Regions from separate parts of the Paenibacillus sp. MMS20-IR301 genome, predicted to be linked through region 4. Evidence: riboswitches for the same ligand, from Rfam matches in the RefSeq annotation. Region 4 holds a riboswitch; each other region holds the start of a gene.
The links. Region 4 has a riboswitch for cyclic di-AMP ahead of LOS79_RS24595 (C40 family peptidase). Riboswitches for the same ligand answer to the same signal wherever they lie in the genome.
Positions count from the first base shown of each region.

Region 1: it holds a riboswitch for cyclic di-AMP, as region 4 does, so the genes downstream of both, LOS79_RS02460 (alpha/beta fold hydrolase) here and LOS79_RS24595 (C40 family peptidase) in region 4, are expected to answer to the same signal.
Region 2: it holds a riboswitch for cyclic di-AMP, as region 4 does, so the genes downstream of both, LOS79_RS06500 (KamA family radical SAM protein) here and LOS79_RS24595 (C40 family peptidase) in region 4, are expected to answer to the same signal.
Region 3: it holds a riboswitch for cyclic di-AMP, as region 4 does, so the genes downstream of both, LOS79_RS07330 (APC family permease) here and LOS79_RS24595 (C40 family peptidase) in region 4, are expected to answer to the same signal.

Region 1 is NZ_CP135275.1:606,769-614,160, forward strand. Features, by position in the region: gene LOS79_RS02430 (Na+/H+ antiporter subunit A) at 1-526, shown strand, start outside; gene LOS79_RS02435 (Na(+)/H(+) antiporter subunit C) at 514-849, shown strand; gene LOS79_RS02440 (Na+/H+ antiporter subunit D) at 846-2,321, shown strand; gene LOS79_RS02445 (Na+/H+ antiporter subunit E) at 2,328-2,807, shown strand; gene LOS79_RS02450 (Na(+)/H(+) antiporter subunit F1) at 2,804-3,100, shown strand; gene mnhG (monovalent cation/H(+) antiporter subunit G) at 3,090-3,434, shown strand; cyclic di-AMP (ydaO/yuaA leader) riboswitch at 3,448-3,584, shown strand; gene LOS79_RS02460 (alpha/beta fold hydrolase) at 3,592-4,407, shown strand; gene LOS79_RS02465 (response regulator) at 4,549-6,147, opposite strand; gene LOS79_RS02470 (sensor histidine kinase) at 6,547-7,392, opposite strand, start outside.
Region 2 is NZ_CP135275.1:1,471,018-1,478,409, reverse strand. Features, by position in the region: gene LOS79_RS06510 (YlbF/YmcA family competence regulator) at 1-191, opposite strand, end outside; gene miaB (tRNA (N6-isopentenyl adenosine(37)-C2)-methylthiotransferase MiaB) at 216-1,802, opposite strand; gene LOS79_RS06500 (KamA family radical SAM protein) at 1,981-3,141, opposite strand; cyclic di-AMP (ydaO/yuaA leader) riboswitch at 3,288-3,429, opposite strand; gene LOS79_RS06495 (hypothetical protein) at 3,459-4,565, opposite strand; gene LOS79_RS06490 (cytidine/deoxycytidylate deaminase family protein) at 5,184-5,567, opposite strand; gene LOS79_RS06485 (NADH:flavin oxidoreductase) at 5,711-6,805, opposite strand; gene rhaD (rhamnulose-1-phosphate aldolase) at 6,954-7,392, opposite strand, start outside.
Region 3 is NZ_CP135275.1:1,652,337-1,659,728, forward strand. Features, by position in the region: gene LOS79_RS07315 (ATP-binding protein) at 1-517, shown strand, start outside; gene LOS79_RS07320 (DsbA family protein) at 650-1,366, shown strand; gene LOS79_RS07325 (disulfide oxidoreductase) at 1,363-1,797, shown strand; cyclic di-AMP (ydaO/yuaA leader) riboswitch at 2,024-2,183, shown strand; gene LOS79_RS07330 (APC family permease) at 2,313-4,130, shown strand; gene LOS79_RS07335 (iron-hydroxamate ABC transporter substrate-binding protein) at 4,328-5,356, shown strand; gene LOS79_RS07340 (FecCD family ABC transporter permease) at 5,535-6,593, shown strand; gene LOS79_RS07345 (FecCD family ABC transporter permease) at 6,593-7,392, shown strand, end outside.
Region 4 is NZ_CP135275.1:5,761,006-5,768,397, reverse strand. Features, by position in the region: gene LOS79_RS24605 (GNAT family N-acetyltransferase) at 1-193, opposite strand, end outside; gene LOS79_RS24600 (C40 family peptidase) at 435-926, opposite strand; cyclic di-AMP (ydaO/yuaA leader) riboswitch at 932-1,075, opposite strand; gene LOS79_RS24595 (C40 family peptidase) at 1,475-1,903, opposite strand; cyclic di-AMP (ydaO/yuaA leader) riboswitch at 1,961-2,099, opposite strand; gene LOS79_RS24590 (hypothetical protein) at 2,328-3,125, opposite strand; gene LOS79_RS24585 (M1 family aminopeptidase) at 3,170-5,182, opposite strand; gene LOS79_RS24580 (YwhD family protein) at 5,287-5,799, shown strand; gene LOS79_RS24575 (AbrB/MazE/SpoVT family DNA-binding domain-containing protein) at 5,898-6,380, opposite strand; gene LOS79_RS24570 (DNA-3-methyladenine glycosylase) at 6,650-7,327, opposite strand.

The DNA.
Region 1 (7,392 bases), 2.5 Mb from region 4:
GGGGATTGCCTCACTGGCGATTTATGGTTTAATTCATTTGAGGATGGAGCCTGATCTGCCACAGCCGGGAAAAGCCCGCAAGAGCAGTTCACTCCGCAGTAATGATGTGATTCTGCAGACGATGTCGAAGGGGATCGTTCTAATTATTATCGTATTTTCCTTCTATTTGTTCTTCGCCGGACATAACCATCCGGGCGGCGGTTTTATCGGGGCCTTAATGACATCTGCCGCGCTTGTACTGATGGCGGTTGCCTTCGGCATGGACCAGGTCCGCAAGGCCTTTCCGGTCAATTTCCGTTTACTCACTGCAGTAGGATTGTTAATAGCCATCCTTACAGCGTCGGGCTCGTTTTTGTTCGGGGCCCCTTTTCTGAGCCATGCTTTCGGCCACTTTGATCTGCCTGTGCTCGGGGATACGGAGCTGGCGACTGCCGTCCTGTTTGATCTGGGCGTGTACCTGGCCGTAATTGGTGTCACCATGAACATCATCTTATCGATCGGAGGGGATAAGTCTTGGAACTCTTAATGGCGGTAGCAGTCGGAATCCTTTTTACTATAGGCATTTACCTCATTCTGTCGAAGAGCCTGCTGCGCATTGTATTGGGTACATCCCTGATGACACACGGTGTCCATCTGCTGCTTCTGACTATGGCCGGACTCAAAAAGGGTGCAGCGCCGGTCCTGGGTACAGGGGCGGATACTTATGTTGATCCGCTGCCGCAGGCGCTGATCCTGACCTCCATTGTCATCAGCTTTGGGGTCACGGCCTTCTTTTTCGTACTTGCATACCGATCCTATCAGGTGCTGGGGACGGATGAAATGGATAGTATCAAGGAGGAGAAGGAATGAGCAATTTATTAGTGCTGCCGATTCTGATTCCCCTGAGTACTGCGGTTATTCTGATTTTTTGTAAGGAGAAGATCCGGCTGCAGCGCGGAATCAGTGCTGTCAGCGGGTTACTGAATATACTCACTGCATTATTGCTGGTTTCACGCGTCCATACTGAGGGGATACAAACCTTACAGATGGGGGGCTGGATGCCGCCCTACGGCATCGTTTTTGTAGGAGATATGTTTGCTGTACTGCTGGTCATGATGGCTTCGCTTGTCAGCTTTGCAATACTGCTCTATTCATTCAGCAGTATAGGAGAGAAGCGGGAGCGGTATTATTACTATACATTCTTCCACTTTTTGCTCGTAGGGGTGTATGGCTCCTTCCTTACCGGGGATATATTTAATTTGTTTGTTTTCTTTGAAGTGATGCTGATTTCTTCCTATGCGCTCATTTCACTTGGAGGAACAAGGCTCCAGCTGCGGGAAACATCCAAATATCTGCTGATTAATATTGTATCCTCAACACTGTTTGTAGCAGCAGTAGCGTATCTCTATGCAGCAGTGGGGACGCTCAATATGGCTCATCTGTCCCAGCGTATTGCTGAAGCCGGTCAGGGGGGCGTGCTGAACGTAATTGCGATGTTATTCTTAATCGTATTCTCTCTGAAGGCCGGACTGTTCCTGTTTTTCTGGCTGCCGGGCTCCTACAGCGCCCCCCCATTTGCGGTCAGAGCGTTGTTCGGTGCACTGCTGACCAAAGTAGGGCTGTATGCAATCATTCGTACATTTACACTGTTATTTGTAAATGATACAGATTTCACACAACCATGGATTACCTGGATGGCGGTAGCCACCATGATCCTTGGCGGCCTGGGGGCAGTGGCTTACAACGATATTCCGCGTATTTTGAATTACAACGTTATTGTTAGTGTAGGTTTTGTAATCTTCGGACTTGCTGCCGGGACCCCCGGTTCACTAAACGGCGCGGTGTTCTATCTGCTGCACGATATGCTGGCAAAAGCCCTGATGTTCATGCTTGGCGGGATGATTATCACCGCTGCAGGGACAGAGCGCCTAGCTGGAATGGGCGGCATGATCAAAAAATATCCGCTCATCGGCTGGATGTTCTTTATCCTGACCCTTGCCTTGGTGGGCATTCCGCCGCTTAGCGGCTTTGCTGGTAAACTTCTGATTATCCGCGGGGCTCTGGATGCCGGCATGCTGGCGTTATCGCTCATTGGTCTGGGATCAAGCTTCCTCGTGCTGTATTCCTTAATCAAGATATTCAGGCTGGCATTCTGGGGCAATGAACCGGAGAAAGAACTGCCACAAGTCAGGTTGAAGCATTCTTCGGCCGTTGCCGCATGCCTTTTGGTGCTTGTAATCCTAATGGGGATAGGATCTGAGGCGATATATACCTATGTATCACAGGCTGGAGAAGTTCTGTCCTCGCCGGCACTGTATATTGAATCTGTGATGAAGGAGTAGAGGGCTATGATGCTGCAGATCGTGCTTAACCTTTTGATTGCTTTCTTGTGGATGTTCATGAACAATAATATTTCCGGTGGAAGCTTCATTGTGGGGTATCTGCTTGGAATTGTGCTTTTACTTGTCATGCAGAAATCACGGAAACAGCCATTCTATCTTAGACGTTTATGGGCAGTGCTGAAACTTCTGCTGATCTTTGCCCGTGAGCTGACAGTATCCAATTTTGTAGTGATTGGTCATATTATCCGGCCGAAACTCAACATACGCCCTGGTATTTTTGCTTATGAGACTGCCTTGACCTCGGCGTGGGAAGTTACCTTGCTGTCCTGCCTGATCTGCTTGACTCCGGGAACATTAACGCTGGATGTCTCAAGAGACGGAACAACCCTGTATATCCACGCTATTGATATTAAAGATGCAGAGGAGATGGCAAGCCAGATCCGAAAAAGTTTTGAGCAGACCATACTGGAGGTGAGCCGCGGATGAACCAGCCCATATTGACTGCTGCTCTGGTAATTCTGGGGCTGGCGCTGCTGGCCTGCGTATTCCGTCTTCTGGCAGGGCCGACCCGTTCAGACCGCGTTGCCGCCCTGGATACGATAGGAATTGATGTTCTGGCAATGATTGCAGTGATCTGCATGCTGCTGGATACACAGGACTTTCTGGAAATCATTCTGGTAATCGGTATTCTTACCTTTATTGGGACAACAGCGCTGGCCAGATATATTGAACGCGGCATTGTGATGGAAGAGGAAGGAGGAGACAGAAATGACACTTGAACTGATAGGTAAAATTCTGGTCCTGCTCGGCGCGATATTCTGCGGGCTCAGCGCATTTGGCTTGATCCGGTTGCCCGATGTGTATCTGCGCTCGCATGCGGCCACCAAAAGTGCAACATTCGGGGTGCTCTGTGTGCTGGGAGGTGCGTTTCTGTACTTTCTGTTCGCTGACGGTACCATCAGTATCAAGCTGCTGCTCGCGATTCTATTTGTCTTCATTACTTCTCCGGTGGCAGGTCATCTAAACGGGCGTGCTGCTTACCGTTCCGGGGTCCCTTTATGGAGGGGCAGCGTCCGGGATGATATGAAATCCTCTATCGAGAAGGATCAGTAAATGCCTGCAAAATAATGATAATTCGCTGAATCCCACATTGGGAGCGGGGGAACCAGGTATCTGGGGTGAATCTCGAATAATTCGAGCAGGGCTATGCTCACTTGAGCCCGAATCCGGCAGCTAACCTCGTAAGCGTACAAGAGAGGAGTCATATGCAATGCCGCATATTGAAGTTAATGGGACCACACTATACTATGAGGTGTCGGGCAGCGGTCTGCCGATTGTTTTTCTTCATGATCATTCGACCTCGCATCGTATGTTTGAGCCGCAGGCAGATTATTTCAGCAAACGGGCTAAAGTGATTCTGTTTGATCTGAGAGGGAACGGGCAGTCCGGTAAAATGGATGTGGAAATTAGCAGAATAGTGGACACGCAATGTGAGGATTTAAAAGGGTTGCTGGACGGGTTATCTATTACTAAGGCTGTAATCGTAGCTTGTTCGAGTGGAGCTGTTCTGGCGCACAAGTTTGCTTATCAGTACCCGGAGCGGGTTATGAACATGGTTTTGGTAGACAGTTATTTTCATAGTAATTATACGGCGGCAGCCGGTAAGGTAAAGGAGTTTCTGGAAATCTGCGCATGGGCGGCCCACTATCTTCCGGCGGAAATGTTCATCCGTTCTTTGCGGATCACGTACAACAAATGGTATGAAGCTTACCGTATCCTGAGGGGTGAGCTATTGCATGAACGGACGACGGAGCTTATTAAGCAGCGCCTGGCCCTGCGGCACACGGATAGCTGCGGGTTCGCGCTGCGGCTGAAGATTCCTGTTCTTTGTGTATCAGGCAACCGGAATGAGTGGGTGCTGGAGCAAGTGAAGAAGGCGGCGGCCCGATATTCGTTTGCACGGTTAGCCATACTTGAGGATGCGATGTACCCGAGCCACCTGTGCCAGCCCGAGCACTTCAATAGGCTGCTGCTTGAGTTTTTACAAGACCAGCATGCATTCGAGCGATCGGCATCCGGGAAGTAGAGGATTGCCTGCTGGATTTCCCGTTCAGGGATCTTGGTCAAATAGGAGCCTAGCCTGTTTACTTTTTTGACAGAGATCCCGCAATGATTGGTACATCTTCCGCAGGCGGCACACACTCCGTATTACCCGCCTCACACCGCCTCACTCCGCATTGCTGCGGAACTGGTTGGGGGTGATACCTTTATACTTTTTGAACACCTGGTAGAAGTATTTCGTGTCATTGTACCCGGACTGCAGCGCGATATCCTCAATCCGCATGCCCGGGTCCTTGAACAGCAGGCAGGCACGCTCGATGCGGACCTTGTGCAGATAGTCGGTGAAGCTGATTTTGAGCTGCTGCTTGAACAGCAGGCTAAGGTAACCCGGGGTAATGTAGATTTCCCGCGCGACAATCTCGCGGTTGATGTCCTTCATATAGTTCTGCTCGATGTACAGCTTGGCCGATTCAAGCAGCTTGTTGCTGTTCTTCTTGGAGGACAAATGCTCGCTGACTCTGAGGGCAGTCTCCAGCAGCGACTGGAAAATATTATCCAGACTGGAGCGGGACAGGACATGAATCAGCTCGGTCAGATTTTGCCCGAACACCTTATTCACGTTGACGTTGTTCTCAATACACAGCTTGTACAGGGCGAAGAACAGCGCGAAGCTCGATTTGATCACCTGGTCCCGCGACACGGTTTCGGGCTGCAGTGCCACATTAAACAGCGACAGCATCTCGGTGATTTCCTCGCTGGAGCCGCTGCGGACAGCCTTCAGCACCTCCTGCTCCTCATGCAGAGGATAGGAGGACTGGGAGGATTCATCATCGAACTCCCCGCTGAACTCGACGATTTTGCCGGTGCCGGTATAGTTCCGGGTGTTAAGCGCCTGTGAAGCCTCCAGGAAGGAACGCCGCAGATGCTGGATGTTATGATCCAGGCTGCCGATTCCGGCGGAGACGGTGAACTTCAGATAGCTTGCGATATTATCCTGGATAATCCGGATATAGCCGCTTAACTCTTCATGATCGAGCAGATCATCGGTGTTCAGCACAAGGACTATATCATCCTGATGTTCAAAAGCGGTACATACGATAGACTCCGGCAGGGATTCCTCGCAGATATTTTTCAGGCCGTATTTGAGCAACTCGGTGTCCTCATGCAGATACTTCTGGTGCAGCTGCTGGAAGTTGTCGATCCGCAGCAGAATCACCCCGTACATCATGTAGGGGAAGACCAGATTGTTCATTTTCAGATTGGCCAGCAGCCGGGAGTAGGAGGAGCTTTCGGTCAGGATCAGCTGGCTTAATGTCTTCTCCTTCAAGAGCGGGAGGCTCTCACGGAAGCCCTGGCGCAGATGCTCAAGCGAAGTAATCTCCAGCTTCTCTGAACGGATCTGCTCCGTGATGGCGAGAATCGTATTCAGAATCTCCTGTCTCCGGCTCGGCTTCAGCAGATAGTTGCTGGCTCCGACCCGGATGGCTTTCTGGGCGTAGGCAAAATCATCATACCCGCTCATAATGACCGATTTGATATGCGGGTACTTCGCAGATACGGCAGAAATCAGCTCCAGCCCGTCCATCTGCGGCATGCGGATATCGGTCAGCATAATATCTACCGGATGGCTGCTTAAGATTTCCAGTGCCTCCTGTCCGTCCCGGGCTTCTGCCACAATGCTGATGCCGTGGGCCTGCCAGTCGATCAATGTTCTGATGCCCACCCGGGCCCGTTCCTCATCATCCACGATAATCATATTAAACATGGCCGAAGCCTCCTTATAAGACGCATTTAAGTTTGAACGTTATGCTTTATTCGTCACTGCGGCGAACATTTGGACTTCCGGCCGCTAACGCTTCTGCAGGTTCCTGTGAGCTTGAGCTTTTGAATAGTAAGGAAGCAGAGAATTCATTCTATTGTACTTTGTACAGCAGATCACAGCAAAATCAGCCCTAAAATAGAATCTATTGTACTTTGTACACTCGTTTCATGAGTTTTTGGCATTCTAAGCTCATTTTCCTGAAAAGCATTGTACGAAATACAATAGAATAGTTTTTTCGGGCATTTAGCAATGAATCAAATGTATATAATACAATTGCCCTATTGTTACAGGCGTTCTCCTATCGTTAATAAACTTAAGCTTCCAGTTCAAGCTATATAGTTGTCACTGTTCTACCTCAATATCCATAATCGCCGGAATGACGATCTCCACGCGGGTGCCCTCTCCCGGGACACTCGAATAATTCAGGGTGAAATCGCCCTTATAGAAATGCTTCAGCCGGTCGTATACATTCTGGACCGCATACCCCCCGACATCCGGGGCTGTATACACATCCGATTCCTCGCGGTCCTTGAGAATATTCTGCAGCGTCTCGCTGCTCATCCCGCCCCCGTTATCCTCAATGACAAAGACAAGCTTGTCCCCGGTTAATTGCCCGCTGATGCTTACTCTGCCGCCGCCGCGTTTCTGCTCAATGCCGTGAACGAGTGCGTTCTCAATAAATGGCTGCAGGCTGAGCTTCAGAATAACGAAGGCTTCCAGCTCCGCAGGAATATCAATGACGAATTCGAGCGACTCCTTGAATCTCATTTTCTGCAGGGAGAGGTACAGCCCGATCAGTTCTTTCTCCTTGGCTACGCTGGTGAAGCTCTTCCCGCGGTTCAGGCTTAAGCGGAACAGCCGGGAGAGGTTGATCACCATCTCGCTGATCTTGTCCTGCCCGGAGGACTCCGCCTCCCAAAAAATCGTATCCAGCATGTTATACAAAAAGTGGGGATTGATCTGCGACTGCAATGCTTTTAACTCTGCTTCCTGCTCCTTGAGCTTGAGCAGATAGGCATCGTCCACAAGCGCCTTGATGTTCGCCACCATGTTATTGTATCCCCGGCTCAGCTGGCCGATCTCATCCCAGTACTTGATGTTAACCTTCTCGTCGAATTGGCCGTTCTGGAAACGCCGCATTGACAGCAGCAGCGTCTTAATCGGTGCCGTCAGGAACGAGGAGAAAAA
Region 2 (7,392 bases), 3.4 Mb from region 4:
ATGAGCCCCTGCACCCGGTCGTGATTCTGGATCTTCAGCTCAGCCTGCTGGAAATGCCGGACCTCTTCACTTGTGGAGATCAGTGCAGCCAGCTCCTTCGCTTTGCCCATAATATCCTCGCGTACAATTAAATCGCGGGTGTTGTGGGTCTCCATGCCGTATGCATTCAAACGCGCTTCTTCCCGGCTCATTCTTCTCGCCCCATTTCTCTATAATTAGAGGACTGCTGCCGCTTCAGCCAGATAGTCCCCTTTGATGTACCAGGTCTTCGTATCGGTAATTCTCACCTGCACCATCGTGCCGACCAGTGACGCCGGGCCTTCGAAATGCACCAGCTTGCTGTCCCGGGTCCGTCCGGCGAGGACATTCGAATTGTTCTTGCTTTCGCCTTCCACCAGCACCTCTGCCACCTTGCCGAGCATCCGCTCATTGCCGAGCCGGCTCTGCTCTTTGATCAGATCGTTCAGGCGCTGCAGGCGCGCGCTTTTGACCTCTGCCGGAACATTGTCTTCCATCGCAGCAGCAGGTGTACCTTCACGTGCAGAATAAATAAAGGTATACGCCATATCATACCCTACTTCGCGCACCAGCGACAGTGTCTCTTCAAATTGTTCCTCGGTTTCGCCCGGAAAACCAACAATAATATCCGTAGTCAGCACCGCATCCGGCACCCCGGCTTTAATCTTACGCACCAGCTCCAGGTAGGCTTCACGCGTATATTTGCGGCTCATTTTTTTCAGCACCGCCGTACTTCCCGACTGCACCGGCAGGTGGATATGCTCCACCAGGTTGCCCCCTTTACCGAGCACATGAATCAGTTTATCGTCAAAATCACGGGGATGCGCAGTCATGAAGCGGATACGCGGAATATCGATCCCCCGCATATCGTCCATCAGATCACCAAACGTGTAGTCGATATCCGTAAAATCCTTACCGTAGGCGTTTACATTCTGCCCCAGCAGCGTAACCTCCTTGAAGCCCTGGCGGGCCAGCTCCCGCACCTCGGCAATGACATCCTCCGGCCGGCGGCTGCGCTCCTTCCCCCGCGTAAACGGTACAATGCAATAGGTACAGAACTTGTCGCAGCCGTACATGATATTCACCCAGGCGCGCAACCCTTCTCTTTTCTTTGGCAGATTCTCAATGATGTCGCCTTCCTTGGACCAGACCTCGATGACCAGCTCCCTGCTGAAGACCGCTTCCTTGATCAGCTCCGGCAGACGGTGGATGTTATGCGTGCCGAAGATCATATCCACGAACCCGTAACGGGTCATGATCCGGTTGACTACCCCTTCCTCCTGGGACATGCAGCCGCAGATTCCGAGCAAGAGCCCCGGCTTCTCCAGCTTCAGGCTTTTGAGATGGCCCAGCTCCCCGAACACCTTATCCTCCGCATTCTCACGGATGGCACATGTATTTAACAGTATAATATCTGCATTATTCCGGTCAGGCGTGGCCTGGTAACCCATTTGCTCAAGCATGCCCTTCATCGTTTCGGTATCATGTTCATTCATCTGGCAGCCGTAAGTAGTAATATGATAAAATTTACCGCAGCCAAAATGCTCCATCTCCGGCAGAATCTCAAAATGGTACAGCACCTCGATCTCTTCCTTGCCGCGGCGCTTGCCTTCCCTATAATCAGGCTGGCTGTTGATCTGCACGTTTCTTCCTTTGATACGGTAGGTAGTTTTGCCTTCCTGCTCACTTATAATCTTGGCGTCGCTGAAATCGAAATATTTGGAGTAATCCTTGCCGCCCTGGCCGGAATTCAGGTCCGGTGGGCTTTTCTTCCCTTTCGCCATTGCAGTATCACATCCTCTGCTGAATTGCTGCTATATGTTAGGCTTTGCTAATGTAAAATTATATCATAGAGCTCCCAAGATAATCCATTATACTAGTGAGACTTGGCGGATATTCACAGGCAGAACAGCCCCGGTGATATGTTGATCACCAGGGCTGCTGTTATCTCCGTACTAAACCTCAATTAGCGCTGACAGTCGCTTGTAACAGCTCACAGGCTGAAGTTGCCGCCGGCTTCTTTTCGGGTCTGCTCCAGTACTGCTCGTTACCCGGAAGATCATCGAACCATTCCGCATCCTCAGGGCAATCAAGGATCATGAATTTGCCGTACTCCTGATCCCGGGACTGGTGATATTTGAGATAGGCTTTGCCTTGCTCGATAGCCAGAATCTCGATTTTGCCGGAGGAATGGCTCATGGAGAGACGGACTCTTTTGCCAAGGCCTGAAGTTCTCGCTTTGGCTTCTTCGACGATCCGGTATACCTGTTCAAGCGGCAGGACGAACTCACGGTTACCGGCAATCGGGCGGTTAATAAAGAAATAATATGGCGTTATTCCAGCCCAGGAGAGGCGGTCGAGCAGCTCACCCAGAACGGCCGGGTCATCATTAATTCCCTTAAGCACCGGCGTCTGATTGACGATAATGGCCCCGGCATCATGCAGATCTCTTACGGCCCGTTTGGCTTCAGGCGTAATCTCGCGGGGATGATTGATATGCGCCATGATATAGATCCGCTTCTCGACGGTAGAATGGGTGCGGATCAGCTCCAGCAGCTCGGGGTCCTGGGAAATCCGCATCGGGTTGAACACGGGCAGCTTAGAGCCGAGACGGATGATCTTGACATGCGGGATGGCCCGCAGGCTCTCAATGATGAACCGCAGCTTGGTGGTCGAGAGAATCAGGCTGTCGCCGCCTGTGAGCAGGACATTGTTGATCTCCGGATGGGCAGCGATGTACTTGATTCCGGCGGTAACATCCGAGGAGGCTTCCTTGACATCATTGCGGAACAGCCGTTTGCGGAAGCAGTAGCGGCAGTAGGCTCCGCAGACCTCGGAGACAATCAGGAGCGCAGTGGTCCGGTATTTATGCTGGCAGCCGTGAACCACATAGTTGGCTTCCTCATCGGATGCGTCCCATTCCCCATACTCCAGCAGCTCGCCCTCTCCGGGAACAACGAGCTTGCGGATGGGATCATCCGGGTCCTCCCAATTAATAAGGGACAGGTAATAGTCGTTTGCCCGGAATACGAACTTGTCCGTAATTTCTTTCAGTCTGGATCTTTCCGCCTCGGGCAGCATTTCCATTTTGTTAATGTCGGTTATGTAACGTACCTTTTGCACATGAATCTCTCCTTTGTTCTCATAATGGCGAGACATTGGGAGCCTTGATGTCAAAAAGCCAAACTGGCAGCCAGCAGGATCTCTCTTAAAAACACAAAAAGAGACCCTTAGCACAAGGGTCTCATGTTATAAGAAACATAAAAAAGCAGACCCATCCACTACTGACGAGGTTAGCTGACGGACTCGGGTAAGATGGTACCCTACATTGCATAGCTCAATGATTCGCCCCAATTGACTGGTTCCCCCGCTTTCCAGCTGGAAATACTGGAAATTAAGCGTAGTTCAAGTATAACCTGCAAAGTTTGCTGAAGTCAAAACTATTGATTTAATTTCAGGCCGGTAATAGAACCGGAAACATCCGTCAGGAGGAACAAGCCGGCAGATTCGTGGTATAGATCAGGGCGTGAGGTCTGTTCAGAGTACTCTATATGACCGCTATCGGGATTTAAGATGGACAGGCCATGAATCGCCCCCCATAATACGAGCTTACCGTGCACCTGTGCCATTTGGGCATGAGGGTAAAAGAGGCCTTCTATATCTGAAGTCAATCGGATTGCCGGCATTTTTAAGAAGAATTCCTTCCGCTCACCAGTTTTCACATCAAATAAAGCCAGTACCGGAGCGGATTTACCGTCACCATAAATCTCCAACTCGCCATCCTCTTCATCATACATTTCTGTCTCAATTTTGCCCCACACCGCGAAGGTATAATCATCTATCCAGGTTACGGGGTAGTCCCAGTCCTCCGTATACTCCCATATGTTATGTACAGTCGGCCCGTCTTCAGCCTCCCAGCAGTTAGACTTCCAGGATGGAAGATGCCAGGCACGGATGCTCCCGACAGGCTGCCAGATCCAGCCCGTGCTAATAATCCATTCTCCGTCTGGTGAAACATGCAGTTTGCCGAAGAAATAATCCAGGTAATGTTCCGTCGCCTGCTTGTCTTCGCTTTCGTATACCGGTGACTCACGGTCAGTCAGCAACGCACCGGTATCCATGTCGACCAGATCGAGTCTGTTCCATTCAGTACCCTTTATGAGGACGGTCCGGTGATCCAGTTCAGCAAATGCCAGAGGGAAAGTACATGTAGTATAATGGTAGTCATCCCGGGACAGCTTCATCACCTCTTGCAGGCTCTGCAGATCATAGACTGCGGCATGCTGGCCTAGCCGGTTGGAAATAGCCGCATACCGTTCGTCCTTAGAGAGAACGATTTGCTGCGGGTGCAGCGGATTAAATTCTGGAATATCCACTTGCAGCAGCTTGACCGCAAGCCCAGAATGCAGCTCAAGCCTCCATAACTCCCCTTCCTCATTCAGCACCAGTAAGGGTACCGCCTGCGTTTCTGTACTTTTTAACGCGTGCATGGCAATAACTACACCTGGATTTGGTACCAGTACCGGAAAGATAACACTTTCAAGCATAAATAGATACCTCCTCACGGCAGCAGAAATTATCTGTACTCTATATAGATTGAACTAAAAAAATTTAGAAAAAAGAGAGTTGGTGGCGGGGGGATATGTAGGGGCACTGTGACCTCCTGAGTTACAGAATGTTCACCATAGCAGGTAAATGGGTTGAATGTGCCCTCCATTAAGAAAAGCAGCCAGCCACGCAACGGTTATTCAAGGGACTAACATAGCGTTACGGACATGAGAGACGTTAAGCCTGCGGAAAGGTACCGGAGTGCCGGACCTTAAGGACATGAGCGCCGTTATTTCACCGGAAAAGTGGAGTTTGCCCATGAAAAGCCGCGGATAAGGGCCGTCGTGTCCGTAAGCCCTCCCCAATGACCTTTTTTGAGCGAATAAAGGCTGTGGCGTCCGTATGGATCAGCTTGGGAGTGTATTTGAACCAGACAGAGGGGATTGACCCTCTATAACCAGCTCCACCCTGAATACAACAGAATGAATTCCGGCCGTTCAGCAAGAAGCTCCTTGGGCATTCTTGTATCCTAAATCAACATATGGCTTTCCAGTTCAAGCTATATAGTCAACACCAGCATTCAGATCTATAATCACTGCAAGCCGCCTGACACATGTTCAGTGTCGGGGGATCAGCTCCTGAATACTGAATTTCTCCGCACCATTATCACTCTCCATCAATACCTCAATATCCGGGGCATACCGCACCAGCATCTCCCGGCAATTGCCGCAAGGAGGCAGAAGCACGCCACCTTCACTGCTCGTTCTCGCAGCTACAATCGTCTCAAATTCCCTTTCCCCTGCCGTAATAGCAGCCCCTATGGCAATAAACTCCGCACATGACCCATGGATCGAGTAGAGATTGACTCCGGTATAGATGTTACCGTTCTTGCAGCGTACCGCTGCCCCTACCGTATGGCGCTCGTTTACCAGATCGAAGTTACGGTCGATGGTTTCGCGGGCGGCCTGGATCAGCTCCCTATCTTTCTGTTCGACTTTCATTGTATGATTCTCCTTATGTATGTACTGCTGAAACTTCCTAAATTATACCAAAAAAACCCAGGCAGGCAGACATGAACAGATAAACACGGGGTTTACCTCATGCATGCCTGTTGCATAGGGTGTTCTGATTCACATATCAGCTATTAGTACAATGTATTCGCCGCATCAGAGGTGAAATGAACAATCTCACTGATTCTGCCGTCACGCACCTTGGCAGGCCACGCCGGATCGCTGATCAGGGCCCGTCCAACCGCTACAAGATCGAACTCTTCCCGTTCCAGTCTCTCCAGAAGGCGTTCAATATTATCTTCCTGGTTCTTCTCCGTTACCGGGCTTGGAAAAGCACTGTCAAGCCCAACTGAGCCGACAGTAATTACCGGCTTGCCGGTAATCTTCTTCGTCCAGCCGGCCAGATTAAGCTCAGAGCCTTCGAATTCCGGCTGCCAGAAGCGCCGCGTCGAGCAGTGGAAGATATCCACACCGGCATTGCTGAGCGGCGTCAGGAAGCGTTCCAGGTCTTCCGGGTTATCCACCAGCCGCGCATCATAATGGCCGCCCTTCCACTGTGAGAAGCGGAGCACTATCGGGAAGTCCGGACCGACTTCACGGCGGCAGGCATCAATGACCTCAACAGCGAAGGTTGTCCGTGCTTCGAGATCACCGCCGTACTCATCGGTGCGCCGGTTGGTCTTCTCCCAGAAGAACTGGTCAATCAGATACCCGTGTGCTCCATGGAGCTCTATACCGTCGAAGCCGATTGCCTTGGCTGCCTTCGCCGCTTGGGCAAAGGCGCCGACAATCCCTTGAATCTGCTCCCGGGTCATCGGCTCTGTAACCTGCTCGCCGGCCAGATTAAGACCGGAAGGCCCGATGGGAAGCGCTGTGCTATTAGGCAGATCGCCAATGCTGCGGGCCATACCGACATGCCACAGCTGCGGAATGATCTTCCCTCCCGCTGCATGGACTTCCTTCACCACCTGCGCCCATGCTTCTAGGGCAGCTTCGCCGTGAATATTCGGAATATTTGGGTGGCTGACCGCTGCCGGATGGTTAATCGCTGTCCCTTCGGTAACAATCAGGCCGACTCCGCCTTCTGCCCTGCGGCGGTAATATGCCGCCACTTCCGGACTGGCTACACCTCCGGGAGACTGCGCTCTTGTCATAGGTGCCATAACCACACGGTTATTCAGGGACAGGCCTCCACCCTGGAAAGGTTCAAATAATTTATCTGTCTTCATATTCAGCCTCCGATTCCTACTAGATTACTTTAAGTAAGCATAGTATGACTGTTATGAACGGTAAATGCAAATATGCATTTAGAAAATACTAACAAGCCGGACACCGCAGCATAGCTGCTAAGTCCGGCTTTACAATAGAATGATGAAATTACAAGTCCAGAACGCCGGCTTTCGGAGTTACACGGAAGGCTGCGGCCAGATCGGCCAGCTGCTGATCGGTGATTTTCTGTTTGATTTCGCGTCCGCCGATCAGGTTGTAGACAATTGCAGCCTTCTCGATCGTCTCTACCAGACCGAAGGTAGCGTCCATAGTGGCTCCGGTCACGAAGATCCCGTGCTGCGGCCAGATAACCACACGGTAATCCTTCATCTTGTCAGCGGTAGCACGCCCGATGTCACTGCTGCCCGGAACCATCCAAGGAATAACGCTGACGCCGTCCGGGAAGACAACCAGACATTCTGTGCACATTTCCCAGAGGGTCTTAGTGAACTTCAGCTCATCCAGATCATGGGTGAAGGTCATGGCAATTACATTCGTTGCATGGGTATGCAGTACAATGCGGTGGTTCGGATCTACCTTCAGACGC
Region 3 (7,392 bases), 3.6 Mb from region 4:
GGAATGTATCGATATGTATGCGGTGGTTACGAGGGACAAGCAGCTGGCGCTTGCGCTGGAGATCGAAGAAGATCTTCCCGCCGGCTTTGTAGGTGACAGTGCGCGCATCCGCCAGATTTTGATTAACCTGATCGGCAATGCGGTGAAGTTCACGCCTTCCGGGACGGTTACTGTTACTGTAGAATCCTATGGAATACGCGGCGCTACTCAAGGCCTGCAATTCACTGTACAAGATACGGGCATCGGTATTCAGCCGGATAAGCTGCAGCTGCTTTTCCAGTCATTTTCACAAATGGATGCAACGCATACCCGTAAATATCCGGGGACGGGGCTGGGGCTGGCCATCTGTAAAAAACTGGTTGATCTGATGCAGGGGGCAATCTGGGCCGAGCCGGCAGAAGGGGGCGGCAGCCGGTTTCTGTTCAGAATTATGCTGCAGTCACTGGAGCAACCGGCGGAACTGATATTCACTCAGGAGAAGAAAAGCGGATTTCCGGCAGATAATGCAGCTGTATAATTCAGGGTTTGCCAAGGAGAGAATTTTAATTATATAATTGAAAGTAACTTATCTTTTATCACGATAGTCCTGAAGGACGGAAAGGAACTCTCTTTGAGCAAACCTAAAAAGAACAATGCCGCAGTTCCCCAAATGAGCAAACAGGAGAAACGCAGGGCAGAGCAGGAGCAGCAGAAGCAGAAAACGAGAATTCTGATCGTGAGTACAGTAGCACTGGTCGTAATTATTTTCGCCGGCTTATTCCTCCTGGCCTCGAAGGACAGCTCCACTACCGCTTCAAATGCAGATCCGGTTAATTTCAATTACAGTGAGATGGCGCGGCTCGGCAAAGAAGACGCCCCAGTCAAAATTGTGGAATTCGGAGATTACAAATGCCCGGCTTGTGCCCAGTTTACCGGGGTAATTAAACCGCAGCTTGTGCAAGAATATGTGAATCAGGACAAAGCCGCCTTCTATTTCGTCAACCTGGCCTTTGTCGGTGATGATTCAAGAACAGCCTCACTCGCAGCATTGTCTGTCTATCATCAGGACCAGGAAGCCTTCTGGAAATTCTTCGATGCAGTGTACGCTAACCAAGGCGATGAGAATGAAGAGTGGGCTACAACGGATTATCTGGTAAGTCTGGCGAAGCAGCTGGAGCTGCCGGTAGACTACGATTTGATGCGTAAGGATATTGAAGACCAGACCTATTCCGCTGAACTGGAAAGAGATATCGAACTCGGCAGAAGCTCAGGGGTCACGACAACGCCTTCGATCTTCATCAATGGAGTTAAGGTAGCTGAACCGTTCAATATCGAAGCTATCGACGCTCAGATCCAGCTGGCTGCTGAAGCAGGGACTGCACAGTGAGTGCCTTTTCTGCCTTTTGCCGGCGCAACTGCCTCTACCTGGCCTGGTTTGTCTCTGTCATTGCTGTGGCAGGGAGTCTGTACCTTAGTGAAGTTCTGAAATATGAGCCCTGCAAGCTGTGCTGGTTCCAGCGCATCTTTATGTACCCGCAGCTCTTCCTGCTCGGGATCGCCACCTACCGTGGAGATAAGCGCATCATTCCGTACGTGCTTCCGCTTAGCCTGATTGGCGGGAGTATCTCAATCTATCACTATGCGGAACAGAAAATACCGGCACTCAGCAAGGTCCTTCCATGTACGATTGGTGTTCCCTGCAATAAGGATTATCTGAATTATTTCGGATTTATTACGATTCCTTTGCTTGCCCTGATTGCGTTTGCTTTAATCGCAATTTTGCTCTGGACAGGACGTAAAGAGGATACAGCAGAGTAAGAAGGCTGCCGGCACAATAATAAGATTGATTTTTCCTTTAATTTTGGACAAATAGTTAGGCAGAAATGCTGCAAAATCACGCCATAATGGGATAATAAGAGAGAATGAAAGATCCAGACATACCGGATGTTAGATTTGGTTGTTTTGGATGCTTTTCATTCTTTTTTCATTTGTTTCAACGCTTTACGGAAAGCCTGTTGTAGACTAATATTAGTCCTTGTGAGAAGTTGAATATGCGCTGAATTTTTCGGAAGGAAAAACGGGGGAACCACACTTGGTCTTCATGACAAAGGGGTGAATCGGACCGGGGTCACATACCCGGAACCGTAGGGCTACCACAGCCCGAATCCGCCAGCTAACCTCGTAAGCTAACAGTGGGATAATGACCATGCACCCCTTAAGCATGCGGATCATTTCCGTATGCTTATTTTTGTGCCTGCATTTATGAAATCCACTTTGAAAACAGCGCACGGAATATCCGATTCAACTCAACCAAGAAAGGAACTGTTACTACGATGGTAAGCAAGGTAAAACGACTATTGATCGGACGTCCGATGAAGTCGAACGAACTCGATCATGAAAAGTTATCCAAGGTGAAAGCACTGGCTGTCCTGTCTTCTGATGCGCTCTCGTCTGTAGCCTACGGAACAGAACAAATCTTAATTGTACTCGTGGCTGCCGGATTTACAGCTATATGGTACTCATTGCCAATTGCCTTAGCCGTACTGGGCCTGCTGGCTATCCTGATTATGTCCTACCGGCAGACTATCTTTGCCTATCCGCAGGGCGGAGGCGCATATATCGTTGCCAAAAGCAATCTGGGCGTGCATACCGGACTTCTGGCCGGCGGCTCGCTGCTGGTGGATTACATTCTGACTGTGGCCGTAAGTGCTTCAGCGGGTACGGATGCGATCACTTCAGCTTTTCCAAGTCTGCATAATCATAGTGTATTAATTGCGGTTTCTGTAATCCTGCTCTTGACAATTGTCAATCTGCGGGGCGTTACCGAGTCTGCTTCCTTCATAGCTATTCCGGTGTACCTGTTCGTTGTCTCCATCTTCGTGCTGATTATCGCAGGGTTCATCAAGTATATGACCGGCGGTGCGCATGCGCATGTGCCTGAGATCGGGTCAGCGGTATCGAATGTCAGTATGTTCCTGCTGCTCAAGGCATTCAGCTCTGGCTGTTCGGCACTTACCGGGGTTGAGGCGGTCTCCAATGCTATTCCTAACTTCAAGGCTCCTGCGGAAAAAAATGCCGCCAAAACCCTTATGCTGATGGGTCTGATCCTCGGGATTATGTTCACTGGAATTACGCTGCTGGCTTACTGGTACGGTATTATGCCGGATGAGAAGGCGACGGTGGTCTCACAGATTACCGAATCGACCTTCGGCCGCGGCGGTTTGTACTTTTTCATTCAAGGGATTACAGCAGTGATCCTGTTCCTGGCAGCTAATACAGCTTACTCGGCATTCCCGCTGCTGGCCTTCATGTTCGCCAAGGATAAATATCTGCCGCATGCCTTCATGGTCCGCGGTGACCGGCTGGGCTTCTCGAACGGTATTATTTTCCTCGGAGTGTTGTCGGCTGTACTGGTAGCAGCATTCCATGGGAATACAGAAGGGCTGATCCCGTTATATGCAGTCGGGGTATTCATCCCGTTCACACTGTCCCAGCTGGGCATGATGGTGCAGTGGTTCAGAACCAAGCCGCAAGGCTGGAAGAGCAAGTTCGCGGTTAATACGGTAGGCATGCTCACCACCTTGACGATTACCCTGATCTTCATTATTACCAAATTCTCAAGCGTGTGGATGGCTTTCATCTTCCTGCCGCTCGTCATTATTGTGTTCCACCGGATTCACCGTCATTATATGAATATTGCCGATCAGCTGCGGATTTGCCCGGCTACCGATAAGCCCTGCATCAAGGGAAGTACGGTTGTCGTTCCCGTTGCGGGCGTAACCCGCGCGGTGCTGCATTCGATCAGCTACGCAAAGTCCTTGACTGATAATGTAGTGGCTGTCTATGTAGGGTTCGATGAGGAAGAGATTCATAAGATGGAACAGAAGTGGGAGGAATGGAATCCCGGTGTCCGGCTGATTGTACTCCGTTCGCGGTACCGCAGCATTATCCGCCCGCTGGTGAAGTTTATCGATACGGTAGAATGGAAGACAGCGTCAACTGATCATATCACTGTATTAATTCCGCAATTTGTAACGAAGCACTGGTGGCAGGCGGTTCTGCATAATCAGACCAGCTTGTTCATCCGCTCTTATCTGATGAATCAGAAGGATATTGTTATTGCAACCGTTCCTTATCATTTGCACAAATAAACATTTCTGAAGAGATGTGAACAGACAGTTCCTGCAGGCGGGGGAGCTGTCTTTTTAATGTGACAGGGTTGTTTTATATAAAACTAAACAATTTTGTTGACATAGAGAATGAGAATCAATATCATCTAATAATATGAGGCAAAGGCATCAGGCACCTTTGACCGATCAAAGAATGTAAATACAGGAGGGGTAATCAAATGTTGTCGTTCAATCTGCAAAGACCGAAGAGTATGAAGCTGGCCGTGGCCGGACTCATGACCATGACGGTACTGCTGTCCGCATGCGGTAATAATAATGCTGCAAACAGCGGAGCGGCTGCAACGGCTGCACCGGCAGCTGAAACCACGGCTGCACCTACAACTGCACCGGCAGAAACAGCTGCACCGGCTGCGGAACAAACGGTGACAGACGCAATGGGGCATAAAGTTACGATCCCGGCGAACCCGCAGCGTGTACTTGCATCTTATATGGAGGATTATCTGGTGGCTCTCGGTGTGACTCCGGTTGCCCAGTGGTCCGTAGCCAACGGTATTCAGGAATACCTGGCAACCCAGCTCAAAGATATTCCAACGATTAGCTATGACCTTCCGCTGGAGGCTGTAACCAGCTTCGCTCCGGACTTCACCATCGTACAATCGGAAGGCCTCGTTCAGAACGGGCTGTATGACCAGCTGAACAAAATTGCACCTACGTATGTTCTGGGTGATGAGGTCAGCAAAGACTGGCGTGCAAGCTTGCTCCGGATCGGTGAGCTGTTAGGGAAGACTCCTGAAGCTGAGAAAGCCCTTGCAGATTATGATCAAAAAGCGGCTGATGCCAAGGCGAAAATCACCGCTTCAATCGGTGATCAATCTGTAGCGATCCTGTGGCTGGTCTCCAAGAACTTCTTTATCGTAGACGAAACCCGCAGCAGCGGGGCGGTACTGTATGGTGATCTTGGTTTGAAGCTGCCGAATCTGGTTACCGACATCCCGGCAGAGTCCAGAGCAACCTGGAATCCAATCACACTTGAGAAGTTGTCCGAGCTGACTGCAGATCAGATCATCCTGGTGAACAGTGACGGGGCGGATGCAGCTGAAATTACGGATGGCGCAATCTGGAAAGGAATTCCGGCTGTAAAGGCGGGGAATGTTCATGAGTTCGGAAGAGAATCCAGCTGGCTGTACAGCGGGCCGGTAGCTAACTCCAAAACCATTGATGATGCCCTGAGCAGTCTTGTAAAGTAAGCAGAGCTGCGGTAAGAAAATTTACCGCCTGAGAATGTGCAGGTCCTTGTATCTTTCAGATACGATGATCTGCACGTTTTTTTTAGTACTGTATAAGTTGTACAATTTTCATATATTTGCGATAATGAGAATGATAATCAGTCAGGTGCTCGTAATAATCCTGTTAAGGAGTCGGCTTATGGTTTCATCTACAAGATCCACACTTCATTCTTCTGCTGCTCCCGGAGACCAACCGGTAAAGTCGCGGCCGGTTGCCGCAATGACTATTCTGGTGCTTGGGATCGCAGCAATTATTATCGGGCTGATGTTATCCGTATCTGTAGGTGCTGTGGATATCAAGCTGGCCACCGTATGGGCAGCGGTCTTCCGGTTCAACCCGGAGCTGTCCCAGCATCAGGTAATCCGTGAGCTGCGCATTCCCCGGGCCTTGGCCGGAGCGCTCGTTGGAGCCTGCTTCGCCGTTGCCGGGGCGATTATGCAGGGGATGACCCGCAATCCGCTGGCCGACTCGGGCCTGCTGGGACTGAATGCCGGTGCGGGCGTGGGCCTTGCGCTGGCCTTTGCTTTTGCGCCATCACTGTCATTCGTGTATATCCTGTTCTACTGCTTCACAGGTGCGGCTGTGGCCTCACTGCTGGTGTTCGGCATCGGCTCGCTCTCCCATAGCGGCCTTACGCCTCTGCGGCTTACTCTTGCAGGCGCGGCAGTCAGTGCCATGCTGCTGGCAATCAGCCAGGGGATAGCGATTCTGTTCAACCTGTCCCAGGACATCGCATTCTGGATGGCGGGCGGGGTTGGCGGGGCGAACTGGACGCAGCTTACAATCATCTCCCCCTGGATCGGGGCGGCCTTGACAGCTTCTTTGGTGCTCTCGCGGTCCATTACACTGCTGAGCCTGGGCCGGGATGTTGCGGCGGGGCTTGGACAGCGCACACGGCTCGTGCAGGCTGCCGGGATCATCATAGTGATCATACTTGCCGGAGCTGCAGTATCGACGGCCGGGCCGATTGCTTTTGTCGGATTAATGATTCCGCATATTACACGTTATCTTGTCGGCGTCGATTACCGCTGGATTATCCCTTGCTCGGCGGTTCTTGGAAGCCTTCTGATCCTGTTCGCGGATATTGCGGCAAGAATGATCAATGCACCGTATGAGACTCCGATTGGAGCCTTAATCGCTGTAATCGGGGTGCCGTTCTTCATCTATCTGGCCAGTAAGCGCAAGGGGGAGCTGTAATGAACCGGACACTTGCAGTATCCTCAGTGAAACCGCGCCGCGCCAGGGAATTCAGTATTCTGGGCATCCTTGCCGGACTAATCGTCCTTATGTTTGTTATCAGTATGAATACCGGATTCATGCGGCTGTCTCCGCTTGAAGTTCTACATACCCTGCTTGGAGAAGGCAGCAAGCAGCAGAAGCTGATTCTGTTTGATTTCCGGCTTCCGCGTATCGTGATCTCCTTGCTGATCGGCGCGGGGTTTGCTGTATCAGGCAGCATTCTGCAAGGCTTGTCACGCAATGCCTTAGCAGAGCCTTCTACCTTGGGGATTAATGCCGGTGCAGGGTTTGCTGTCCTGATTTTCATTTCCTTTGTCCCTGCAACTACGGCGGCCCCCATCTTTGTCCTGCCGCTGCTGGCGCTGGCAGGTGCCGCCCTTACGGCAATGCTGATCTATCTGCTGGCCTACCGCAGAGCAGACGGACTATCACCTACCCGGCTGATTCTGATCGGAATTGCCGTCGGTGCCGGCATTTACGCATTTCAGCTCATCCTGTCGCTGCGGCTCGATCCGCAGAACTATCAGTTCGTGGCGGTCTGGCTGGCCGGCAAAATCTGGGGCGGGGACTGGCGGTTCGTGCTTGCCCTGCTGCCCTGGATTCTCATTCTGCTGCCCTTTGCTTTGTATAAAGCGCAAGTACTCAATGTGCTGAACCTGGGTGATGATACGGCAAAGGGGCTGGGGTTGCCGCTCGAGCGGGAACGGCTGCTGCTGTTAGCCGCTGCCGTAGCTCTGGCCGGCGCTTGTGTCTCGGT
Region 4 (7,392 bases):
GGCCGTTCACGACCGATACATACTGCTCGCTGCGCAGCTGCGGGTCTCCGAATTCAACACCGAGCGCCTGCATCTGCTCCCAGGACATCCAGCCGTATATATTATACGGGGGCCTGTAATTCCACTCACAGATCGCAGCTGCATGCTGCGGCTCCATAGGAACCACATAAAATGTAACAGGAGTACTAATCATAACGGGGACCTCCTTTCAGGAGAGAATACTTCTTGTAATAATTATATACAAAACCAGCAGATTGGACGCAAATAACGGCCGGAAATGCAGAAACTTGACAAACGCGAAAAAATATTTTATGAAACGGCATTATGGGTGTTTGACGGATATAGAGCGGGGTAAGTACTTTTATAGACAAAAAAATAAGCCCTTCCCCAAGATTTCGGCAAAAATCCTGGAAAAGCGCTTATCTTAGAACTGCTTATTGCACATCGTCATTGTCTTCGGAATCTGCAGCCACGCTCTTGTAAGCATCCGTACTCATAATCCGTTTGGCGCCAACGTAGCGGTTGACGTAGTAGCTGTCACTCAGCGAACTGATAGTTACACCACGTGAGGAAGAAGCATGTGCGAACTTGCCTTCGCCAACATAAACGCCGACATGGGAAATGCCTTTACCGCTTGTGTTGAAGAAAACAAGGTCTCCCGGTCTCATCTCGTCACGGGATACAGCCGTACCCATCTGGTATTGGGAACCGGATTGGTGTGGCAGGTCAATACCGATCTTATCAAAAACATACATGGTAAATCCGGAACAGTCAAAACCGCTTGTTGTTGTGCCGCCGGATACGTATTTGGTCCCGATGGCTTTGTCGATCACTTTATCCATTTTGGAATCCGCGAAAGCGCTTCCTGCTCCGATGGTGAAGATGATGGAAAAGCTTAGTACTGCGGCTGCTAACTTCTTCTTCAAAAGTAAATACCCCTTCCAAATGCCTACGAGGTTAGCTTAAGGGTTCGGTTGAAGGTCCCCTATGACCCCTCTTAGAATAGGAGGTCAATTCACCCAAAGTTGGTTCCCCCGTTTCCCTAACTTGTTAGGAAACTCGGCACGACTGTTGATTAGGATTAGCTGTTTATTCAATACATGACAAAACCTTTGTAAAAACAGATTCAATAATTACAAAAATGTTACTAAAATCTCACTGCGATAATTGTAACAAAGACTAGGGCGCTTGGCAATCACTTATAACATATTAATGCATTTTTTTTGCACATTTTAGAGTTATAGGTGCTTAGAAAGACTCATATTTACGTACAAGGTAAGCTACAGGTAAGTTATTTCGAATAATTTATTAAAAATCCGGTGAAAAAGCTGTTTCATGGTTTGCAGAAATGTGTAAAAGGTAGAATAAGGAAAAGGAAAAACCCGGAAATGATTACGGCAATAATCAAGTTCCGGGCCTGTATAAGTTACATTTAGTGTTAGAGGATTCAAAATCCGGGGAAATAATCAAGAGTTCAATCGTAAGCGACAGCCTGATAGGCGGTAGTGCTCATTACCCGTTTGGCGCCAACGTAGCGGTTGGCCCAGTATGCCTGACTCAGCGAACTGATGGTTACACCATGTGAAGTGGACGATTGTGCAAATTTACCTTCTCCGACATAAATACCGACATGGGAAACTCCGTTACCCAGCGTATTAAAGAAAACCAGATCGCCGGCACGCAAGTTACTTTTTGCGACGGCTGTTCCTACGTTGTACTGCGCTTTAGAAGTGCGGGGCAAAGTAAGGCCGATATTTTTGAATACGTATTTGGTAAACCCGGAGCAATCGAAACCGCTGGTGCTTGTGCCTCCGGTTTTATAGGCCGTACCAATTGTTTTAGAGATCACAGTATCCATTTTGGAGTCTGCGAAAGCGCTGCCTGCTCCCAGTGTGAATACCATCACAAGACCCAGCGCTGCTGCGGTGCATTTCTTCTTAAAATTCTGACTTCTCAAAAGATGTACTCCTTCCAAGGCCTGCGAGGTTAGCTTAAGGATTCGGTAGAAGGTTCCCCTATGACCCCTCTAAAGCGAGATCAATTCACCCAAAATATGGTTCCCCCACTTCCCGGTGCAAGGAATTAGGCGTTTTGTGCACCAGAACAGTGACTTGTCAGCAAAGGTTAATTTCATAAGTTACAGGTTAAGTTACAGGTAATGTTCAGATCCATCTTAAAGATTACAAATTTGTTACTAGTAGTACAGGCATCATTGTACCAAAGGATTTACAGTTTTGCAAATGCAGCGGCTGGGCCCGTACAAAAAAAGAGTCTTGCGCCCTTTGAGGGAGGCAATGACTCTTGTAGTATGCCATTTTAACAGCAGATTATTGTGGAAATGATTTACTGGACCAGAGATGATACTGTGCGGCGATTCCCCACATTTTGAATAAGGTAGAGGGCAGGAAGGCTCCCTGGCGCAGCAGAAGGGCCGGCAGGCCCGGACAAAGGATGGCAGAGGCACTGCAGAGGATCAGAGTTAACAGACTGCCTGCTCCCATGACTGCCGAGATGAGAATAGACTTCAGCAGTACCTTCAGGCAGATCAGCAGAGAAGCGAACATGCCGCTGCCGGCGGTATAGCCAAACTGCATATAGAGCAGCAGCTTGCGGATGAGGAAGAGGTAGATGAGCCAGCCCAGGACGTAAGGCGCCAGCAGAAGCAGCTGCGGATAATTAAGAATGCCGCTGACAAGCAGCGGGTACATAGCGGGAAGCAGCCAATAGAGCGGGAGAAGGATGAGCGCCCATTCTACGAGACTGAACAGCAGCACCGGGAGCCCATAACGCTTCATTCCGGGAAAAAAGAACAGCCCGCGCGCCCCCGCGCGTTCCTGATGAAGCTCATGCAGCAGCCCTGCCCGGATAAAGGGGGACAGCAGCAGCCGCAGAAGGGACAGTCCCAGCAGCAGCCACAGCCACCGCAGCACAGCAGGGTCACTGTACAGGGCTGTGCGCCCCTCAATGTAATACAGCAGCCTGCCCATTCCGCTGCCGCCGGCGCTGGCATCCGGATAACGCAGCAGTACCGGAACGACCGCGCTTTTGATGAATTTGTACATAAAGTAGCCCCAGAATAGCCGGTAAATGAATAGCAGAATCAGTATATAAAATTGCTCTTTCATGCTGTGCCAACCGCGGGTTATTGAACTTTTCACAATCTTTCACCTCACCAGACCAGAGTTCCGAGCAGGGTTTCAAGCAGTGTAGTGATACTGACAGTCCAGCGGGAAAGCTTGCTGTATTCAAGCTCTGCCATCCTGAAATTGTTAAGATGCTTACTTTCCAGCAGGATGGAATGCTCCGGATCAACCTCCGCGGAGACCAGCGGCGCTTTGTAGGATAGCTCGAAGGTAGTGCTCTTGCCCGCACCGTTCCAGTATTGCTGTACGGTATATCCGTCCGAGAAGGTGAATTTCACAGGAACATCTGCATAATGGCTGCCCTGGTTGCTTACATCCACAACAGCATCATACTGCAGGCCATCTCCTTCGCTGCTGCGCTTGACAGAGAGCGAGATGTCATCTACTGCAAAGTCAGGAGCGCCTCCGCCATATACATACTGGTCAAAGTAAGTCTGCCAAGACTGCTTGGTCACTTTCTCCACAACCTTTTGGAAGTCGGCGGTGGTAGGATGCTTGAAGCGGTATTTACGGGCATAAGCCGCAAGAATGGCATCCATATTTTTGGTTCCGGTAAGCCGTTCAATATCCTTCAGCACCAGCTTGCCCCGGATATATACATTCCGTGTATAGGCTTCATCCCCGCTGTACTTCCAGGTTGCAAGCTTGAGCGGCTGAGCGGAGGTGACCAGGCTCGACTGCAGCGGAAGGCTTGAAGCTACGCCGTATTCCTGTTCCATCAGCCGGTCTTCGGCATAGGAGGTGAAGCTCTCATCCAGCCAGGCTTCCTCGAATTCATTGCTGGCAACCATGCCATAGAAGAACTGATGGCCGATTTCATGGATTACTGTGCGCTCAAGTGTAGTGCCCGGCGATGCCTCTGCTGCGCCGAAGGCCGTAATCAGCGTCGGGTACTCCATGCCTCCGGCCCCGTTGCCTGACTCAGGCGGGACTACAATGGACAAGGTGGAGTAGGGATAAGGCCCGTACCATTTGCTGAAAGCCGTGAGGGCAGCCTCAGCAGCCTGGAAGTAGCGCTCCTGGAGATCCTTATGCAGCGGGTCCAAATAGAGCTTAATCCGTACCCCGGGCACCTGCGGCGCCGAGAAGGCCTTCTCGGCGACAATGAAATCCGGTGATGCCGCCCAGGCGAAATCATGAACATCATCAGCGTAGAACTGATAGATCTTGCGGTCGCCGGCCAGCTTCGCATTCTTCACCGGGAACCCGGTTGCAGCAACCGTGTAACGGGACGGAACGGAGATGGTTACGTTGTAGATGCCGAAGTCACTGTAGAATTCGGAGGTGCCGTGATACTGATGCAGATTCCAGCCTTCCTCCCTCAGCCCCCGGGTGCCGGCAGGCTCGTAGACGCTAATCTTGGGGAACCATTGCCCGGCCATAACGAAGTTACCTGCAGTGCCCATGCGGGCGAATATTTTGGGCAGCTTGACCTCAAACTTAAGCTTTAGCGTAACGCTCTCACCGCTGTTTACCGGCTGGGGCAGATGGACCTTGAGCAGGGTTGTATCCTGTACATTGCCGTCGTCAGGCTGAACATACTGAGTGCGCTGCATAAGTGAAACTCCCTCAGAGGTGCGCAGATCTGTCAGGGTAAGGCTGCCGAATCCGCCTGCAGGCATAGAATCTCCGCGAAGCGTGCCTCCGGACTCCTTCATGAAGGTGGTATTGCCGGAAGCGAATGCGTTAGGGTAGAGGTGAAAATAAAGCTCCTGCACCGGCTTCTTGCCCGGATGTGTCCAGGTCATCGTTTCAGTTGCGGTTAAAGTTTCCGTATCCTCCAGCAGCTGAACATCGATGTGATATTCCGTGACCCGCTGGCTTAATGCCTCAGATGCCGGAGGAGGGGTGATTTCCGGAAGAACAGACTGCACCGTCTGCGGCCCGGGCAGGGCGGCAGGGGACTTGGCCTCTTTCGGGGCAGCGGCCGTCCAAACGGCAGGGCTATGCCCTGACAGAATCCATATTCCGCCCCCGAGCAGGGTGAGGACGGCCAGAGCTGCGAAGATAAGGGTGTACCTTAATGAATGTGGCTTCATACTGTGATTCCTCCCGTGACAAGCATCTACGGGATGTATATGTTTGCATTCGCCGCATTATTAGCTAAAATTAAATAATTAGTGAATGGAAAGGATGTGCACATGTGGATAACATACAGCCGGAGGGCAAAAAACAGATTTCCCTTAATATTGTCAACGCCAGAGCCAAGCATAAGGGCTTCGGCGCAGGCTCCATAGAGCTGAATAATGTATCGCCGGTCATTATTGATCAGGGTGAAGCGGTTATCGATATCGGTGCCATGCATGCCAAGAGCAAAGTGGAGAAGGGCATTAAGTTCTCCATGAACCGGGAAGATGTCCCGGCCGGCAGACAGGTCTGGGTCGTATGGGTAGCGGTCGACCGTACCGCAGACAGCCAGTTCTACGGAGGCATCACTGCCTGTGAGATGTGGATTGATACTGAAGCCCGGCGGGGCTGGAAGATTCTCGCGGATCATGTCAATAAGCTGGATGCTGCGCTCAAGCGGAAGGTGATTCTGGAGGGGCTTGGCGCACCGGAGCGGGCAGCGCTGAAAGCACTGCTGATGGCCCATAACCCAGAGTGGTGGGCGGCTTCGCCGGAAGAGCTGAAGGCGCCCTTGTCGGAGCTGGAATAACAGTGTAGGTAAGGATACAACTGCAAACAAGGCTTGGCTCTCTGTCAGCAGAGGACCAAGCCTTATATGTAATTTGTATAAGATTTCCGGTCTACGTATTACTGTGTTACTCTGCCTGGTGAGCTTAGCTTGCGCTTTAGCTGGCTTACTCGGGCCTGGCTGATTCCGAGGACCTCGGCAAGCTCCTTCTGATTGGCGTAGGGATGCTCCTCCATAGCCTTCACCAGCCGCTGGCTCATTTCTTCAGTCTTACTCCTGCGCCCTCCGCGGACAGGCTCGGTATCCTTCTCAGCTGCTGCAATTGAAGCGGCGGCGGTCTCCTCAGACCCGCGCCCGGGATCGCCCAGCTCCTGCAGGCATGCCTTACAGATGAACTGGTCCTTGTAGTAGGTTACCTGATCAAGGCTTCTGCAGAACGTGCATTCTGTGGAGGTGTACTTTCGCAGTACAATAATTTCCTCATTTAGAATAAAAAACTCGATGGGATCCCCAATGTCGATATTTCGTGTCATGCGGATTTCTACGGGAACCACAATTCTACCAAGACTGTCTAAACTCCGGATCATGCCTGTATCTTTCATTCCATGTCCCTCATTTACATCTTTATATTTTTTGTGGATACCTTCTGATTATAGCAGTAATTGTAAGTTTAGAGAACGGGGAAAGCGCATACAAATGGGGTCATATCTTGTCGCTTTATAGAGGAATTAGCCGGTATACGGCGGATTAGAGACTATTGGTTATATGTACATGAAAAACCTCTCCTTTGGGGGATTTCCCAGAGGAGAGGCTGATTAGGGTTCTCTAACTTTTACCCAAATTCAGGGCGGCGAAACAGCCGGAGGAAAATTCAGGACAGAACGAAAGGCTGAGCCTCCCGGCTTACGACGGAAACATAGGGATTACCCCGGAGGTAGAAGCGCCAGGGGCGTTCTGCGTATTCCTCTGCATAAGGAATATTAATGCGCGGTGACTGGACGATGTCCAGCGACTCAGGTGCCTCTCCCTGCTCAAGCCAGAGCGGACCGCCCCGCAGATCAAGTCTTGCCGCATTCAAGGTCTTATCGACCGCAAGCGCACGGCATAGCTTGCCCGGTCCGCCGGACAGATCGGACGGCTTGCGGACGGCGGTTCCCCGGCAGGCAGCCATAAGCTCCGCATCCTTAGCGGTAAGCGGCTCGACCGCCCGGATGAGGACCGCATGCGGATCGTCCTCAGCGGCAGTCACTACATTAAGGCAGTGGTACATGCCGTAGATCAGGTATACATAAGCGCAGCCGCCGGCGCTGAACATGACTTCTGTGCGGGCAGTCCGGCGGCCGCCGTAAGCATGGCTTCCCTTGTCCTCGGCACCGCCATAGCTCTCCGTTTCTACAATACGGCAACGGATCTCGCCAGCCCCGGTACGGCGGACCAGATGCTGTCCGAGCAGATGCGGGGCAGCATTGACTGCGTCAAGCGCATAAAGCTCGGGCCGCAGCATCCGCTGTGCGGCGGCATCCCGGCCGCCTGAGTAATTCTGCTTCATGGATGGGAGCACCTTTCTGCGGCGGAATAGCGCTGCAGGGCAGCAGCGCCAGTGCCGTGCTCCTC